DNA from 3 places in the Serratia sp. EC4 genome. Region 2 is predicted to be linked to each of the others. Evidence: riboswitches for the same ligand, from Rfam matches in the RefSeq annotation. Region 2 holds a riboswitch; each other region holds the start of a gene.

Region 1 (6,130 bases), on a different contig from region 2:
CTGCGTGCTGGATATCGGCGTCGAGCGCGAAGCCTGCCCGATGGGGCTGGCGCCCACCTCCAGCGCGGTCAACACCCTGATGATGGGCGACGCCCTGGCGATGGCGCTGATGCGCCAGCGCGGTTTCAACGCGGAAGACTTCGCCCGATCGCACCCGGGCGGCAGCCTGGGCGCGCGTCTGCTGAACCGCGTGCATCACCTGATGCGCACCGGCGATCGCCTGCCGCGCGTGAGCGAAAGCGCCAACGTGATGGAGGCGATGCTGGAACTGAGCCGCACCGGGCTGGGGTTGGTAGCGGTCTGCGACGCGCAGCAGCGGGTGGTGGGCGTATTTACCGACGGCGACCTGCGCCGCTGGCTGGTGAAGGGCAACAGCCTGCAGGATCCGCTCAGCCCGGCGATCACCCGCCCCGGCTATCGGCTGCCAGAGCAGTGGCGCGCCGGGGAGGCGCTGGAAGCGCTGCACGAACAACACATCAGCGCGGCTCCGGTGGTCGATATGGACGGCGTGCTGGTGGGGGCGCTCAACCTGCACGATCTGCATCAGGCCGGCATCGGCTGATCAACGCCGGGGGGCGCCATCACCAGCGCCCCCCGGTCAGATCATTTCCAATCGGGATTGTTCTCGAACTGCTGCTTCAGCAGCGCTTTCATGTCGTCATTCGGCTTGCCGAGCCACTGGTACTTGGCATACTTCTTCGGATGATCGACGGCTTCCGGCCGATCTTCCACTTCCACCCGCACGCCCCAGGCCTGGGATTTGTCCGCGCTGAACGCCACGATCAAAAAGTTATTGCCGCAGTCGTGGGGCTTGCACAGGTTGCCGACCAGATACTCTTTGCCCTTCCAGTTCAGATTCTGCGCCGGCGTAGAGGTGCCGACGCCCTTGCGCGCCCAGCCCGGCATCCGCGCCTGGCCTTTGACCATGTTTTGCCAGCTGGCCTGATACCCCGGCTGCTGAATCAAATCCGATGTGGTGACGATTTGTTGGGCAAAGCTGCCCGCGCTGAAGCTGAGCAGTGCGCCAAAGAGGGCGCAACGCAGCGCCTGGTGTCCCGTCATAGTCCTTCTCCCTAGGTTAAATCAGGTTTCGCCCATAAAACCGGGCCTGAACTAGTCAGACCACGGTTGCGGCAAAAAGTTGACTCACCACCAGGCGTGAAAATGATGCACCGGCCCGATGCCGTGCCCCACTTCCAGCGTATCCGCCTGTTGCAGCGCTTGTTGCAGGTAGCCCTTGGCGGCGGCCACCGTGGCCGCCCAGTCGGCATGGCGCGGACGCAGCGCCGCCAGCGCGGCCGAGAGCGTGCAACCGGTGCCGTGGGTATGGCGGGTGGCGACGCGCGGCGCGGTAAAGCGCTGCTCGCCTTCGGCGGTAAACAGCCAGTCCGGGCTCTCGCTTTCGCTCAGGTGGCCGCCCTTCATCAGCACCGCTCGGCAGCCCATCGCCAGCAGCGCCCGCCCCTGCTCGCGCATCTGCGCTTCATCTTCCGCCGGCGCGCACGCCAGCAGCGCCGCCGCTTCCGGCAGGTTCGGCGTAATGATCGACACCAGCGGCAACAGCTCGCGTCGAATCGACGCCACCGCCTCCGGGGCCAGCAACGGATCGCCGCTTTTCGCCAGCATCACGGTGTCCAGCACCACGAATTCCGGCCGGTAATGGCGCAGCCGTTCGGCCACCGCCTGCACGATATCGGCGTTGGCCAGCATGCCGATCTTGACGCTGTCGATGCGCACGTCGCTGAACACCGAGTCCAGCTGCGCGGCGACAAACGCCGGATCGATGTAATACACCGACTGCACGCCGCGGGTATTCTGCGCCACCAGCGCGGTGATCACCGAGGTGCCGTAGGCGCCAAGCGCCGAGAAGGCCTTCAGATCGGCCTGAATGCCGGCACCGCCGCTGGGATCGGTGCCGGCGATGGTCAGCGCGTTAATGCGTTTCATCACAGATCCTCCCCGCGCAGCTGATACAGGGCGTCGAGGAACGCCGGCGTAAAACTGCCCGGCCCGGCGGCCTGCCTGGCCGCGAGGCCGCCGCAGTGGGACATCACCCGGCAGGCGGCCGCCACATTGTCCAGGCGATCGCCCGGCAGGGCGCAAAACGCCGCCGCCACCGCCGACAGCGCGCAGCCGGTGCCCACCACCCGCGTCATCAGCGAGGAGCCGCCTTCGATCGCCCAATCGCGTTGGCCGTCGGTGACGTAATCCACCGCGCCGGTGACCGCTACTACCGCACCGCTGCGCTGCGCCAGCTCACGCGCGGCGGGCAATGCCGCCAAGGAATCGTCGCCGCTGTCCACGCCGCGGCCGCTGGCCAGCAACCCGCTGAGCGCCATGATTTCCGAGGCGTTGCCGCGTATCGCCGCCGGTTTCTCGTCCAGCAGCTGTTTGGCGAAGGCGGTGCGGTAGGAGAGCGCGCCAACCGCCACCGGATCCAGCGTCCAGGGCTTGCCGGCCTGATTGGCGGCGGCCACCGCCGCGCGCATCGATTCGGCGCGCAGCGCGTTGAGGGTGCCGACGTTGATCAGCAGGCCGTCGGCCAGCGCGCTGAACTGCGCCGCCTCTTGCGGCTCCACCACCATCGCCGGGGAGGCGCCGAGCGCCAGCAGCACGTTGGCGGTCAGCGATTGCACCACTTCGTTGGTCAGGCAGTGGATCAGCGGAGGCCGCTGTTGGAATTGAGTCAGGCAGGCCGCGGCGCGAGCGCCGGGTAGTGCATCAGGTCGAGCGATCATATTCCTCCCAACCGGCGTTCAAGAAGGCGGCGCCGGTTGGGCGGCCGTGACTTCCCTACGCTGGCATTATCCAGATCAGGTAATACGGGTATTTCTCAGCCTTCACGCAGAAGGGCACCCCGAGTCATGAAAATCAATAGGTTGTGATCAACGTTGCGTTAATCCCTGAGCGGGATCATGCCAGCGGCGGCGCGGACAAACAAGCGAATAAATTCGCTCGCGCCTAAGCGATGTTGCCCTCTTTTCCCGCCAGATACAGGCTCAGCACGCCGGGCAGCTCCGCCAACGTAAACGCCACGCTCTGCGGCGCCGTTTTGAAGATGTGATGCAAGGTGCCGGCCACCAGGCTTTGCAACAGCCGGGTTTGCTGCAGGATCTCCGTCTCGGCGGTCTCGGGGCGACGCAGCTGCAGCACTCGGGCGATCAGCGCCAGGAAGCTGGACTTTTCGTCCGGCAGGTTCATTTCCCGCATCACCGGCAGGTAGTCGGCGTGCTCGCGCAGGTATTGCGCATAGGGTGAAAACAGCCGCTGGATCACCGCTTCAGCGGAGAGGTGCCGCCACTCGTCGTCGCTGGCCAGCGCCATGTCGCGCACCAGCGCCTCGATCGATTCGGTATGCCGATCCGCCAGCGCCTTGATCACCGCGTGGCGATCGGGGAAAAAGTGATACATCGAGCCGATGGAGGTTTTGGCGTGTTTGGCCAGCCGCTGCATGCTGAGCGCCGCCAGGCCATCCTGCGCCACGATCGCCGCCGCTGAATCCAGAATGGTTTGTACGCGTTGCCGCCCTCTTTCCTGCTGCGGCTCTCGCCCGGTGATGTGTTCGTCGATTTGCATATTCGTTTCTGCCCGCTGTCATCAACGCATTATACCCATTTGCCGCCGCGAAGGCAGGGTGACACAAAAAACTAGATTAACCCCTCTAGTTTAGAGTAGAGTATTTATTCTAGTTTCCCCTTGCGCAAGCATGGGGGTGACAAACAGTGACCTCACTCACTGAAAAAGAGTCATTTCATTCGGCCCGTCGACCAAGCCAATCGCCAGAGAACGCCCTATGCCCGACAAAAAACTGCTTATCACCTGCCTGACCGCGCTGTTGCTCACCGGGTGCTCGCCGGCACCGTCCATGGTGGTGTTCGGCGCTTCGTTCCCCGACTGGCTGTTTTGCCTGTGCGGCGGCGTGGCGGGCATGGTGGCGATCCACCTGCTGCTGCGCACCCCGGAAAAACGCGCCTGGCTGGCGCCGCAGCTGCTGACGTATCCGGCGCTGACCGCGCTGATCGCCATGCTGACCTGGTTACTGGTTTTCCCCCACTGAGACTGACGCCATGACCCAACCACAAACCTCCAACAAGCGCAGACTGCTGGTGCTTACCATCCTGGCGTTGACGCTCATCGTGGCCGCCGTCGTCGTCTGGCGGGTGGAAAACGCCCCCACTACCGACGATGCCTACGCCTATGCCGACACCATCGACGTAGTGCCGGAGGTGAACGGCCGCATCATCGAGATGCCGATCCGCGACAACCAGGAAGTGCGGCAAGGCGATCTGCTGTTCCGCATCGATCCGCGCCCTTACCAGGACGCGCTGGCGGCCAGCGAAGCGCGCCTGATCACGCTGAATGAACAGATCAAGCTGACGCAGCGTTCGGTCAACGCGCAGCAGTACAATGCCGAATCGATGAACGCCATCGTCAAACGCTCGCAGGCGCTGGTGGCGCAGGCGACCGACACCCTCAACCGCCGGCAGAAGCTGCTCGGCAAGAACTACGTTTCGGCGGAAGAAGTGGAAACCGCCCGCACCTCCCAGCGCTCGGCGCAGGCGGAACTGCAGGCCGCATTGCTGCAGGCGAAACAGGCGGAAGCCGCCGTCAGCGGCGTCGAAGCCCTGGTCGCGCAGCGTGCCGAAGTGCAGGCCGACATCGCCATCGCCAAACTGAACCTGGAGTTCACCGAGGTGAGAGCGCCGTTCGACGGCCGCATCGCCTCCCTGAAAACCACCGTAGGCCAATATGCCTCCAGCGCCAAACCGGTGTTCACGCTGATCGACACCCGCCACTGGTACGTGGTCGCCAACTTCCGCGAAACCGACCTGAAGGGCGTGCATCCCGGCGTGCCGGCCACGCTGTATTTAATGAGCGACGCCGGCCAGACCTTCAGTGGCAAGGTGGAATCGATCAGCTACGGCGTGCAGCCCGACGACGGCGGCACAGTGCTGGGCGGGCTGCCCAACGTGTCGCGCAACATCAACTGGGTGCACGTTTCGCAGCGCTTCCCGGTCAAGATCGCGGTAGAAGCCCCCAACCCGGCGCTGTTCCGCGTGGGCGCTTCGGCGGTGGCCAAGCTGAACCTGCGCCATGAAGAATAAAACGATGTCTCACGGCTGGCTGTCCCAGTTGATCGACGAGCTGCGCCCTTCGGACAGCCGCATCAACCTGGTGATCCGCGCCCTGCTCTCCAGCGCGATCGCCATCGTGATCTCGCAGACGCTGCAGGTGCCGTGGCTGGCGCTGTCGCTGATCGCTGTCTTCTTTATCACGCAGTCCAATATCGTGATCACCCGCGCAATCGGCATCCTGTTTTTCGTCAGCTCCACGCTGGCGATCGGCGCCGCTATCCTGGTGCTGAAATTCACCTACGACTACCCGATGCTGCGCATCCTGCTCTCCAGCGCGCTGTTTTTCCTCAGCGTGTTCCTGATGCGGGTGACCAAGGTTGGGGTGCTGTTCTTCCTGATGGCGCTGGTGGTGATCTACACGCAAAGCTTTGTCGATCTCACTCCGCAGGCGGAAGTGGTGATACGGCTGGTGCTGTGGGTATGGGTGGCGATCAACTACGCCATCCTGCTCACCCTGATCGTCAATACCCTGCTGCTGCCGGCTGAACCGCTGAAACAGCTAAAGGGCCGGATGAACGCGGTGTTGGACGAAACCCGCGCTATGTTGGCCAACGGCGGCGAGACGCGCGATCTGAGCGCCATCTCGCAGCACGCCACCGAGCTGCATAAGCTGCTGCGCTTTTCGGTGATGCGCAGCGATCGCTGCCGCGCCAACGAGCCCGGTTATCTGGCGCTGATCACCCTGGTGTTGCAGCTCAATATTCTGGCCTACCAGCTGCCGCCGGCTTTCGGCGCGGCCGCGCGTCAATTGGCGCAAGAGATAGACGCCGCCTGCCGCGCGCTGCAAACCGCGATCAGCCACGACAGCGCGCTGCGATTTTCCGTCGCGATCGCCGGCAGCGACGATCCGCAGGTGCCGGCGCCGCTCAATGAAATGGCCGCCCTCCTGCAGGTCTACGCCAACCGCAGCGACTACGCCGACGCCCTGCAGGCCGCGCCGCCGCCAAAAGTGCCCTTCTTTACCCCCGATGCCCTGACCAACCCGGTTTACATCC
Region 2 (6,130 bases):
GCGTTCAAACACCCGCCGCAGGTTAAGGCCGTTGCCGAAGCCGGTGGCCAGGGCAATCTGCTCGATGCCTTCCGCGCTCTGTTCGAGGCGCTGCCTGGCGGTATGCAACCGCCCCTCTTCGACGAATTTGGCGGGAGAAATGCCCGTCTCGCGGGTGAACACCCGGGTAAAGTTGCGCGGGCTCATCGCCACGCGCTCGGCCAACCGATCGACGCTGAGATCGTCGGCGAGGTTTTCCAGGATCCAGGATTGCAGGTCACGGATCGGCCCCGGCGATTTGGCCTGGTTGAGCGGATAGCGGCTGAACTGCGCCTGCCCGCCGGGGCGACGCAGAAACATCACCAGATCCTGCGCCACTTCGCGCGCCTGCACGAAGCCGTAATCATCCTCCACCAGCGCCAGCGTCAGATCGAAGCCGGAGCTGACGCCGCCGGAGGTCCAGATCGGCCCGTCCTGCACGTAGATTGGGCCGTTTTCGACCTGCACTCGCGGGAAGCGCGCCTGCAGCGTCTCCGCCAGCCGCCAGTGGGTGGTCGCCCGCCGCCCGTCCAGCAACCCGGCTTCGGCCAGCAGCAGAGCCCCGCCGCAAACCGAAGCGATACGGCGCGCCTGCGGCGCCGCGCGACGCAGCCAATCGGCGACCAGGGCGCCCTCTTCTTCGGTCGCCCCCTTGCCGGCGACGATCACGGTATCGCGCGGCTGGGCCGGATCGAGATCCGCCAGGCGATGATCGGCCAACAGGCTCAGCCCGGACAGGCCGTGCACCACCCGGTGAGATTGCGTGGTGGCGACCGCGATCTGATACAGCGGCGTCTCGGCAGGGCTCAGGCGATTAGCCTGCATCAGGATATCGGCGATGCCCGCCGCTTCGAACAGCATGCCCCCTTCAGGGACGATAATCAGGAATGAGTGCATGGCGATAATATAAATAACAATCAAAACAGGCCAGGCGACCACTGTATAAGAAAAGCCCCGTCGGTTCACCCTGCGGGCATAAAAAAGCCCGCCGCTAATCACCGGCGGGCCAGGAAGGAACGGCCATCAAGCCTGCGGCAGGTGCGCCCCGCCGACGCGCGCCAATTGCGCCAACAGCGCCGTTTGAAACGCCTCATCGTGCACCGCCGCGTGAGGTTCAAGCCGCTGCTGGTGGTGCCAATAGCCGCCGGACGCCAGGGCCTGCGGTTCATCGCTGGTCACCAACCACGCCTGCGTCACATGCCCCAGCGCCAGATCGTCGGGCGCGTCCGCGCCGCCCATTTTGGTCGGCACCCAACCGGGATCGACCGCGCTGCTGATCACGTCAGGCCACAGGCGCGCCACGGCGGCGGCCAGCGCGGTGACGAACAGCTTGCTGTCCGAATAAGAACCGGCAGCGCCGCCAAGCCAATCCACGCCGTTCAGTTCCGCCACGCCGTCAAAATGCATGCTGCTGCTCAGGTAGACGATACGCTTGGGGCGTTCGATCAGGGCCGTCAGCAGGTAGGGCGCCATGACGTTCACCGGCATCACCTGCGGCCCGGTAAACATGCCGGCATTGTGGATCACCGCGTCCGGGCGGCCGAGGCGATTGACCTGCTCGGCAAGCTGCCGGATCTGCTGCACATCGGACAGATCGCCGATCGCCGCCTGCGCGCCCCGATCCAGCAAATCGCGCACCGCGGCCAAACGGCCAGGCTCACGCGCATGCAGGATCACCTGATGCCCTTCGTCCAACAGCGTTTGCGCGGCGGCGCGGCCCAGCCCGTCGACCGAGCCGGTAATGAAAATGCGTGACATGCCACTCCTCCGTTTAGCGCCAGCCGAGCGCCGGCGCGACATGGGTTAAAATCGATTCGATGACGTGCGCGTTGTAATCCACGCCCAGTTGGTTAGGCACGGTCAGCAGCAAGGTATCCGCTTCGGCGATGGCCTCGTCCTGCGCCAGCTGCTCGATCAGCACATCCGGCTCAGCGGCATAGCTGCGGCCGAAGATCGCCCGGGTCTGCGCGTCGATATACCCCAGCTGATCGCCCTCCTTGCCGCCGCCGCCGAAGTAGTTGCGATCCCGCTGATCCACCAGCGCGAAGATGCTGCGGCTCACGGAAACCCGCGGCTCGCGCGCATGGCCCGCCTCTTGCCAGGCGGCGCGATAGGCGCGGATCTGCTTGGCCTGCTGGATGTGGAAGGGCTCGCCGGTCTCGTCGTTCTTGAGCGTCGAGCTTTGCAGATGCATGCCCAGCTTCGCCGCCCAGACAGCGGTGGCGTTCGAACCGGCGCCCCACCAGATGCGATCGCGCAGCCCGGCGGAAAACGGCTCCGGCCGCAGCAGCCCAGGCGGATTCGGGAACATCGGCTGCGGATTGGGTTCGGCGAACCCTTCACCGCGCAGCGCTTCCAGGAACACTTCGGTATGGCGGCGGGCCATGTCCGCGTCGGTCTCGCCGTCGGCCGGGGCATAGCCGAAATAACGCCAGCCGTCGATCACCTGCTCCGGCGAACCACGGCTGATGCCGAGCTGCAGCCGCCCGCCGGCGATCAGATCCGCCGCGCCGGCGTCCTCCACCATGTACAGCGGGTTTTCATAACGCATGTCGATCACGCCGGTGCCGATCTCGATGCGTTGGGTTTTGGCGCCGATGGCGGCCAACAGCGGGAACGGCGATCCCAGCTGGCGCGCGAAGTGGTGCACGCGAAAATAGGCGCCGTCCGCCCCCAGATCTTCGGCGGCGACCGCCAGATCGATGGACTGCAGCAGCGCATCCGCTGCGGAACGGGTGCCGGACTGGGCGGAAGGCGACCAGTGGCCAAACGAGAGAAAACCAATTTTTTTCATCGGGCATCATCCTCAGAGGCAAAACATGGGCCTACAGTGACAAAAACCGCGCGCTCTGCGCCAGCAAAATCGCCCCCGATCGCACTAAACGAACCGATTGCCGCCGCGCCGCCCGGCGATTGTAATCAAAAAACAAATGTCGTATAACAGGCAGCTCCGAGGGGTGTCCTGTTACGGGCTGAGATGGCGCAAGCCGAACCCTTTGAACCTGATCTGGGTCATGCCAGCGAAGGGACGGTTAGGCAACCGCGCGATCACCCGTTGCCTGTTCATACCTCAGCGTGCCCGGATCTCCACTGACTCAAGGAGGTCCCATGTCCATCACTACCCTGTTCGAAAGCGGTCTTTACGGCCGGCTGCGCCGCCATGCCGGCAGCCACTGGCAAGATTACGTCGATCATCCGTTTCTGCAGCAGCTGGCCGCCGGCACCTTGCCTGAACGCGCTTTTCGCCGCTACCTGACCCAGGACTATCTGTTTCTGCTGCACTTCGCCCGCGCCTACGCGCTGCTGGTCAGCAAGCTGCGCACTCTGCCGGAGATGCGCGCCGCCACCGCCTCGCTCAACGGCATCGTCGCCGAACTGCCGCTGCACGTGGCCTACTGCGCCGAATGGGGGCTGAACGAAGCGCAGATCGCCGCCCAGCCGGAAGCGGCGGAAACCATGAACTACACCCGTTACGTGCTGGATATCGGCCATGCCGGCGACGCCCTCGATCTGCTGGCCGGCCTGCTGCCCTGCGTGGCCGGCTATGCCGAAATCGGCCTGCGGCTGCTGCACGATCCCGCCACTCAGATGGAGGGCAATCCTTACGCCTCCTGGATCCGCAACTACGGCGACGAGGGCTATCTGGCCGGCGTGCGCGCCGCCATCGAACTGCTGGAAACCGTTGGTCAGCAGCGCGGCGCACAGGGCCGCTTCACCGAGCTGGCGCAGATTTTCACCACCGCCACCCAGCTGGAGTCGGCATTTTGGCAGATGGGGCTGAACGCCTCATGACCTCCCCGCTTCTCCCGCCCGGCATCCAGGTGCGGGATCTCAGCCTGCGTTTCGGGCAGCAAATCGTCTTCGACCGGCTGAGCTTCGACATCGCCGGCGGCAGCTTCGTCGCCCTGCTCGGCGCCAGCGGCGCCGGCAAAACCAGCCTGCTGAAGATCATCGCCGGCCTGGCGCAGGCCAGCTCTGGCTCGGTGACCGGCAGCGACGGCCTGCCGATCGCCGGGCGCATCGCCTACATGGGGCAAAAAGACCTGCTCTACCCGTGGCTGACCGTTGAAGAGAACGTCGCCCTCGGTTCGCGGCTGCGCGGCGAAGCGCCGGATCGGGCGTGGACGGCGCACCTGCTCGAACGCGTAGGCCTGGCCGCGCATGGCCGCAGCCTGCCCGCCTCGCTGTCCGGCGGCATGCGCCAGCGCGCCGCCATCGCCCGCACGCTCTACGAACGCCAGCCGATCGTGCTGATGGACGAACCTTTTTCCGCGCTGGACGCCATTACCCGCGCCGAGATCCAGAGCCTGGCCGCCGAGCTGCTGGCGCAAAATACCGTGCTGTTGATCACCCACGATCCGATGGAAGCCTGCCGCCTGAGCCACCGGCTGCTGGTGCTGTCTCCCTGGCCGCTGGGCCTCGACGATACTCACCGCATCAGCGGGCTACCGCCGCGCGCGCCGGATGACGCCGACCTGCTGAAAAGCCAGGCCGAGCTGCTGCAGCAACTGGTGAGGGCGGCGCAATGAATATCGCCAAAGAGCGTGGACTCACCCGCCTGCGGCGCGGGCTGACGGTGTTCGTCGGCCTGCTGCTGCTGTGGTGGCTGGCGACGCAAAGCGGCATTCCGGCCTTTCTGCTGCCCACGCCGGGCGCTGTGGCGCAGGCGCTGTGGGACGGGCGCGGCTATCTCGCCTGGCACACGCTGGTCACCGCTTCGGAGATCGTCAGCGGGCTGGTGCTCGGCGTGTTGCTCGGCGCGGCACTGGCGCTGTGCATGATTTTCTCGCCGCGCCTGCAACGCTGGCTGATGCCGCTGGTGCTCACCAGCCAGGCGATACCGGTGTTCGCCCTGGCCCCGCTGCTGGTGCTGTGGTTCGGCTTCGGCATGAGCGCCAAGGTGGCGATGGCGGTGCTGGTGATCTTCTTTCCGGTGGTGTCGGCCTTTTTTGACGGGCTGCGCCGGGTCAACAACGACTATCTCGATCTGGCGCGCACGATGCGCGCTTCGCGCTGGGCGCAGCTGCGGCACGTGCGGCTGATGGCGGCGCTGCCGGCCTTCGGCTCCGGCCTGCGCATGGCCGCCGCGGTCGCGCCGATCGGCGCCATCATCGGCGAATGGGTCGGCTCGGCCGAAGGGCTGGGCTACGTGATGCTGAACGCCAACGCGCGCATGCAGACCGACGTCTGCTTCGCCGCGCTGTTTATTTTGGTGCTGATGACCGTGCTGCTGTGGGCCGCGGTGGATGCGCTGCTGCGGCGCCTGATCGCCTGGGCGCCGGAAAACGACTGATGATTGCAACCATAACCAGGGATAAAGGAACGACCATGATCAAACAAACCGTTTGCGGGCTGCTGCTGGGCGCCGCCCTCACCGGCCAGGCAGGCGCGGCCGACAAGCTGACGCTGGTGCTCGACTGGTACATCAACCCGGATCACGCGCCGATTATGGTGGCCGAGCAGATCGGCGCCTTCAAGGCCGCAGGGCTGGACGTCAAGATCGTGCCGCCGTCCGATCCGGCGCTGCCGCCGCGGCTGGTGGCCGCCAAACAGGCCGACCTCGCCATCACCTATCAACCGCAGTTGCACTTCTTCGCCGATCAGGGTCTGCCGTTGATGCGCATCGGCACGCTGATCAACACGCCGCTGAATACGGTGATCGCGCTGGATAAAAACATCACCTCGCCGGCGGATCTCAAGGGCAAAACGGTAGGTTACTCGGTCAGCGGCATCGAACAGGCGACGCTGGCCACCATGGTCGAACACGAGCGCCTCAAGCCGCAGGACATCAAGCTTATCAACGTCAACTTCCAGCTGACCAGCGCCCTGCTGGCAGGCCAGGTCGATGCGGTGATCGGCGGCTACCGCAACATCGAAGCGCTGGAGCTGAAGCTGCAGGGTAAAGAACCGGTGGTGTTCAACGTCGAAGATTACGGCGTGCCGGCCTACGACGAGCTGATCATCGTCGCCAACCGCGATGCGGTGAACGAGCCGAAAATCCGCAAATTCCTCGCCGCGCTGAAGCAAGGCAGCGACTACCTGCACGCGCACCCGCAGGACACCTGGCTGGCGTTCGCCAAGGCGCACCCGGAGCTGAATACCGAGCTGAACA
Region 3 (6,130 bases), on a different contig from region 2:
CGCCAGCGGGATGGATTCCACCAATGGGTTCAGCGCCTGCAGATGGCGTTGCGCCAGCGCCGCCTTACCGGTGGCGGTATCGGCGCTGCGGTAGAGGATTTGCCGCTGCAGGTTGGTGACGTGCAGCTGGTCGTCGTCGGCCAACAGCAGCGTGCCGACGCCGGCGGCGGCCAGGTACAACGAAGCCGGGGAGCCGAGCCCGCCCAAACCGACGATCAGCACCGTGGCGCGCTTGAGTTTCTCCTGGCCTTCCGGGCCGACGTCCTCCAGCAGCAGTTGGCGGCTGTAGCGCAGGAATTCCTGATCGTTAAGCATCGTTCGGATCCTCGCCTTCGATCAGCCGCAGCAGCTCGGCCGTCGCCGCGCGCCAGTCCGGCGCCTGGGTGATGGCGCTGACCACCGCGACGCTGCCAACGCCGCACGCCAGCACCGCCGGTACGCGATCGATACTGATCCCGCCGATCGCCACCGTCGGGTAATCCGCCAGGCCGGCGATGTGGCGTTTCAACTCCGTCAGCCCCTGCGGCGCCGAAGGCATGTCTTTGGTTTGGGTGGGGAAGATGTGCCCCAGCGCGATGTAGGACGGTTTCACCGCCAGCGCGCGCGCCAGTTCGGCGTCGTCATGGGTGGACACGCCGAGCCGCAACCCGGCGCGGTGAATGGCAGCCAGATCGGTGGTATCAAGATCTTCCTGGCCCAGATGCACGCCGTAGGCGCCGTGCTTGATCGCCAGCCGCCAGTAGTCGTTAATGAACAGCCGCGCCTGATAACGCTGGCCCAGCGCGATGGCGGCGGCGATATCCTCTTCGACCTGCTCGTCAGGCAAATCCTTGATGCGCAGCTGGATGGTGGTGACGCCGGCCTCAAGCAGGCGAGCGATCCATTCCACGCTGTCGACGACCGGGTAGAGCCCCAGTTTGTAGGGCGTCGCCGGGAAGGGGGTCGTGATATCAGTCATTGCTTGTCTCCTCTTGCAGCGTGCCGGCGCTGTGATACAGCTCGCTGCCGCGGGCGCGGAACTCGGCGGACATTTTCTCCATGCCGGTCAGTTGCACTTCGATCGGCTTGGCGACCTCCTGGGCGGCGGCGTAGTCGCGCACCTCCTGCGAAATCTTCATCGAGCAGAATTTCGGCCCGCACATCGAGCAGAAGTGGGCGACCTTGCCGGATTCCTGCGGCAGGGTTTCGTCGTGATAGGCGCGCGCGGTGGCCGGATCGAGCGCCAGATTGAACTGATCTTCCCAGCGGAATTCGAAACGCGCCTTGGACATGGCGTTATCGCGGATCTGCGCGCCCGGATGGCCTTTGGCCAGATCGGCGGCGTGAGCGGCGATCTTGTAGGTGATCAGGCCCTGTTTGACGTCTTCTTTGTTCGGCAGGCCGAGGTGCTCTTTCGGCGTGACGTAACACAGCATGGCGCAGCCGAACCAGCCGATCATCGCCGCGCCGATGCCGGAAGTGAAATGGTCATAGCCCGGGGCGATATCGGTGGTCAGCGGGCCGAGGGTGTAGAACGGCGCTTCGTGGCAATGTTCCAGCTCTTCGGTCATGTTGCGGCGGATCATCTGCATCGGCACGTGGCCCGGGCCTTCGATCATCACCTGCACGTCGTATTCCCAGGCGATTTTGGTCAGCTCGCCCAGCGTATGCAGCTCTGCGAACTGGGCCTCGTCGTTGGCGTCCTGAATCGAGCCGGGGCGCAGGCCGTCGCCGAGCGACAGCGAAACGTCGTAGGCGGCGCAGATCTCGCAGATTTCGCGGAAGTGCTGATAGAGGAAGTTTTCCTGATGGTGCGACAGACACCATTTGGCCATGATCGAGCCGCCGCGCGACACGATGCCGGTCAGGCGTTTGGCGGTCATCGGCACGTAGCGCAGCAGCACGCCGGCGTGGATGGTGAAATAATCGACCCCTTGTTCAGCCTGTTCCAGCAGCGTATCGCGGAACATCTCCCAGGTGAGGTTTTCTGCCACGCCGTTGACCTTCTCCAGTGCCTGGTAGATCGGCACGGTGCCGATGGGCACCGGGCTGTTGCGCAGGATCCACTCGCGGGTTTCGTGAATATAGCGGCCGGTGGAGAGATCCATCACGGTGTCCGCGCCCCAGCGGGTGGCCCACACCAGCTTCTCCACCTCTTCTTCGATCGACGAGGTGACCGCCGAGTTGCCGATATTGGCGTTCACCTTCACCAGGAAATTGCGGCCGATGATCATCGGCTCCGCCTCCGGATGGTTGATGTTGGCGGGAATGATGGCGCGGCCGGCGGCCACTTCCTGGCGCACGAACTCCGGCGTGATGTTGTCCGGCAGGTTGGCGCCCCAGCTTTGGCCCGGATGCTGGTGGCGCAGCACCTCGCCGCGAATGCGCTCGCGCCCCATGTTTTCACGGATGGCGATAAACTCCATCTCTGGGGTGACGATGCCGGCGCGGGCATAGTGCAGCTGGGTCACACGCTTGCCCGGCAGCGCTTTGCGCGGCAGCGGCAGATGCTCGAAGCGCAGGTGATCCAGCCCCTCGTCCGCCAGCCGCTGCTGGGTGAAGCCGGAGCTGGCGCCGCTCAGGGTCGCAGTATCGCCGCGCGCGTCGATCCAGCCGGCACGCAGTTTGGCCAGGCCGGCGTGCACATCGAGCTTGGCCTGCGGATCGCCGTAGGGGCCGGCGGTGTCATATACCGGGATCGCCTCGTTGGGTTCATACTGCGGGCTATCTTTGCTGCCGCCGACCAGGGTCGGACTGAGCTGAATTTCGCGCATCGGCACCTGGATATCGCGGCGCGAGCCCTGCAGGTAGATGCGGCGTGAGTTTGGGAAAGCCATGCCTTGCAGCGTGTCGATAAACTGCTGGGCGGCTTCGCGTTGCGCTTTACGGGCGCGCGGTGGATTAACGTTAGACATAGCAAGTTCCTACCAGTGTGTTGGGTTGGGAAAGTTGCTTGTCTGGAGCTCGGAGGGAGTAATGATGGTGGCCGATAAGGCAGGGCGCCCGCAAGGGGAAGGCCGTGCCTATGGCGATAGATTACTCTTGTTCCCTTCGCGGGTATTAACCCGATCAGGTTCCGCGGATCCCGAATTAACGGTCTCAGCCTGGCTGATTCGATGAACAAATCAGGCGCTAGGCACTCCGACAAGATGCCCCCCAGTATAGGAGGGATAAGAAAAAAAACTATAAAATTTTAACGCGCCGGATCCAGTGTCTGGTCCGGCAGCGGTTGCTGCGCGGCTTCCGCTTCCAGTTGGATCAGCTTATCTTCCAGCGCAAAGCGCGCCGCCAGCGTTTCGCCGATATCCGACAAGGCCTGGTGGAATTCCAGACAAACTTCCTGATCGATATCCACTTCGGTATAGCGATCGTGGAACGCCATGATCTGTTCGGTATTGGCCCACAGCTTGGGGTAGATGTTCACCGCCAGCGACATTTTCGGACTGGCTGCGCCTTCCACTTGTTTGATAATTCTGTCATAGATATGAAAATGCCCTGCGGAGAGGTAATCCACCAGGTTGTGGCAAAAGTTCTCCAGCGCTTTTTCATTCAGCGGCGTATGCTTTTCTTTATTCGGTTTGAGGCCTACCAGCGTGCAGTAGGCGACCAGCAACTGCTTGCGGGCCTGAAGCCATTGATCAACTAATTCATTACTACCGCCAACGCGCTGAGTCAGCCTTTCCAAACGGTTGAGCATGTTTGACTCCGTGTAAGTAACAAAAGTAACCGGTAAGTTATTAAAATGTAACAAAGCCGATTTGTAGAGTGCCAGTGAAGCTGAGGTTGTGCAACAACGATATGGAACTTGCATTAACGGGCAATGAAAACGGCTGGTGGATCGTCAGCCATGAAAGCAAACTTTGGTTACCGAACGGTGAATTGCCGTCGGGGACTGCCGCCGCCCTCGGGCTGCAGGGCCATATGGCGCGCGTCATCGGTGAGTGGGAGGGCGCGCCGGTCTGGCTGGTGCGCCAGGCGATGCCGCGGGAGATGGGGTCGGTACGTCAGCTGTTGGATCAGGATCGCGGTCTGTTCCAGCTGGCCGGGCGCGGCGTGCAGCTGGCGGACTTCTACCGCTCCCATCGCTATTGCGGCTACTGCGGCCATGAGATGCACCTCAGCCGCACCGAAAGCGCCTGCCTGTGCGGCCATTGCAAAGAACGCTACTACCCGCAGATCGCGCCCTGCGTGATCGTCGCCATTCGGCGCGAGGATCAGATCCTGCTGGCGCAGCACGTGCGCCATCGCGGCGGCATTCACACGGTGCTGGCCGGCTTCGTCGAAGTGGGCGAAACGCTGGAGCAAGCGGTGGCGCGCGAAGTGATGGAAGAGAGCAATATTGAAATCAAGAACCTGCGCTACGTCACGTCACAACCCTGGCCGTTTCCGCACTCGCTGATGATGGCCTTTATGGCCGATTACCACCAGGGTGAGATTCGTCACGATCCCAAGGAGCTGCTCAATGCCGGCTGGTATCGTTACGACCAACTGCCGCTGTTGCCGCCGCCCGGCACCGTGGCGCGCCGGTTGATTGAGGACACCGTGGCGCTGTGCCGGGCAGAATAATGTACAATGGCCGGCAGATTATTAAGGGAGCCCCATAAATGACTGAGTTGAAGAACGATCGTTACCTGCGCGCGCTGTTGCGCCAGCCGGTGGATGTGACCCCCGTATGGATGATGCGCCAGGCCGGTCGTTATTTACCGGAGTACAAGGCGACTCGCGCCCAGGCCGGTGATTTCATGTCGCTGTGCAAGAACGCGGAGCTGGCCTGTGAGGTTACGCTGCAGCCGCTGCGCCGCTATGCGCTGGACGCCGCCATCCTGTTCTCCGATATTCTCACCATTCCCGACGCCATGGGGCTCGGCCTGTACTTTGAAGCCGGCGAAGGCCCGCGTTTCAGCTCCCCCGTCACCTGCCGCGCCGACGTCGACAAACTGCCGGTGTTCGATCCGGAAGTGGAGCTGGGCTATGTGATGAACGCGGTGCGCACCATTCGCCGCGAGCTGAAGGGCGAAGTGCCGCTGATCGGCTTCTCCGGCAGCCCGTGGACGCTGGCTACCTATATGGTTGAGGGCGGCAGCAGCAAGGCCTTCACCAAGCTGAAGAAGATGATGTATGCCGAACCGGCCACGCTGCACCTGTTGCTGGACAAGCTGGCGGACAGCGTGATCCTGTATCTCAATGCCCAGATCAAGGCCGGCGCGCAGTCGGTGATGGTGTTCGACACCTGGGGCGGCGTGCTGACCGGGCGCGATTACCGCGAGTTCTCGTTGCACTACATGCACAAGATCGTCGATGGCCTGCTGCGTGAAAATGACGGCCGCCGCGTGCCGGTGACGCTGTTTACCAAAGGCGGTGGGCAGTGGTTGGAGGCGATGGCCGCCACCGGCTGCGATGCGCTGGGGCTGGACTGGACCACCGATATCGCCGACGCGCGTCGGCGCGTGGGCGACAAAGTGGCGCTGCAGGGCAATATGGATCCGTCGATGCTTTATGCTTCTCCGGCGCGCATCGCGGACGAAGTGGAGACCATTCTGGCCGGTTTCGGCCACGGCAACGGTCATGTGTTCAACCTGGGCCACGGCATCCATCAGGATGTGCCACCGGAGCACGCCGGGGCCTTCGTCGAGGCGGTACACGCGCAGTCGGCGAAATACCACCGTTAAGGATCCGATGTGACCGATATGGCGGCTCTGCGCGCCGAACAGCTGCGGCGCGCCGCTGAAGTCATTCGCTACGACGATCTGCCGGCCGAACTGCCGGCGTTCATCGCCGGCGCCGATGTGGGCTTCGAGCAAGAGGGCGCGGTGACGCGCGCCGCCATCGCCATCCTGCGCTATCCGTCGCTGGAGCTGGTGGAGTATCAGGTGGCGCGCATCGCTACCGTCATGCCTTATATCCCGGGTTTCCTGTCGTTTCGCGAATACCCGGCGCTGCTGGCCGCCTGGGCGCAGCTGCGGCAAAAACCGGGGCTGATCTTCGTTGATGGCCACGGCGTTTCACATCCGCGGCGCCTTGGCGTCGCCAGCCATTTCGGCCTGCTGGTCGATGTGCCGACCATCGGCGTGGCCAAGAAGCGCCTGTGCGGCAAATTCGCGCCGCTGGACGCCGCCGTCGGCGCGCTGGCGCCGTTGGAAGATAAGGGTGA

What was found. Region 2 has a riboswitch for thiamine pyrophosphate ahead of ACP39K_RS04360 (TenA family protein). Riboswitches for the same ligand answer to the same signal wherever they lie in the genome.
Region 1: another riboswitch for thiamine pyrophosphate. It lies ahead of thiM (hydroxyethylthiazole kinase); the one in region 2 lies ahead of ACP39K_RS04360 (TenA family protein).
Region 3: another riboswitch for thiamine pyrophosphate. It lies ahead of thiC (phosphomethylpyrimidine synthase ThiC); the one in region 2 lies ahead of ACP39K_RS04360 (TenA family protein).

The regions. Positions count from the first base shown of each region.
Region 1 covers NZ_JBNIDE010000009.1:95,011-101,140, forward strand. Annotated here, with positions in the region: gene gutQ (arabinose-5-phosphate isomerase GutQ) at 1-562, shown strand, start outside; gene ACP39K_RS20520 (inhibitor of vertebrate lysozyme family protein) at 604-1,062, opposite strand; gene thiD (bifunctional hydroxymethylpyrimidine kinase/phosphomethylpyrimidine kinase) at 1,147-1,947, opposite strand; gene thiM (hydroxyethylthiazole kinase) at 1,947-2,738, opposite strand; TPP riboswitch at 2,774-2,870, opposite strand; gene ACP39K_RS20535 (TetR/AcrR family transcriptional regulator) at 2,962-3,576, opposite strand; gene ACP39K_RS20540 (YtcA family lipoprotein) at 3,794-4,057, shown strand; gene mdtN (multidrug transporter subunit MdtN) at 4,068-5,105, shown strand; gene ACP39K_RS20550 (FUSC family protein) at 5,110-6,130, shown strand, end outside.
Region 2 covers NZ_JBNIDE010000001.1:921,192-927,321, forward strand. Annotated here, with positions in the region: gene ACP39K_RS04345 (GlxA family transcriptional regulator) at 1-915, opposite strand, end outside; gene ACP39K_RS04350 (SDR family NAD(P)-dependent oxidoreductase) at 1,042-1,776, opposite strand; gene ACP39K_RS04355 (LLM class flavin-dependent oxidoreductase) at 1,790-2,812, opposite strand; TPP riboswitch at 2,962-3,064, shown strand; gene ACP39K_RS04360 (TenA family protein) at 3,127-3,810, shown strand; gene ACP39K_RS04365 (ABC transporter ATP-binding protein) at 3,807-4,547, shown strand; gene ACP39K_RS04370 (ABC transporter permease) at 4,544-5,311, shown strand; gene ACP39K_RS04375 (ABC transporter substrate-binding protein) at 5,347-6,130, shown strand, end outside.
Region 3 covers NZ_JBNIDE010000016.1:18,839-24,968, forward strand. Annotated here, with positions in the region: gene ACP39K_RS23845 (HesA/MoeB/ThiF family protein) at 1-315, opposite strand, end outside; gene thiE (thiamine phosphate synthase) at 308-958, opposite strand; gene thiC (phosphomethylpyrimidine synthase ThiC) at 951-2,894, opposite strand; TPP riboswitch at 3,009-3,133, opposite strand; gene ACP39K_RS23860 (Rsd/AlgQ family anti-sigma factor) at 3,173-3,676, opposite strand; gene nudC (NAD(+) diphosphatase) at 3,778-4,545, shown strand; gene hemE (uroporphyrinogen decarboxylase) at 4,584-5,648, shown strand; gene nfi (deoxyribonuclease V) at 5,658-6,130, shown strand, end outside.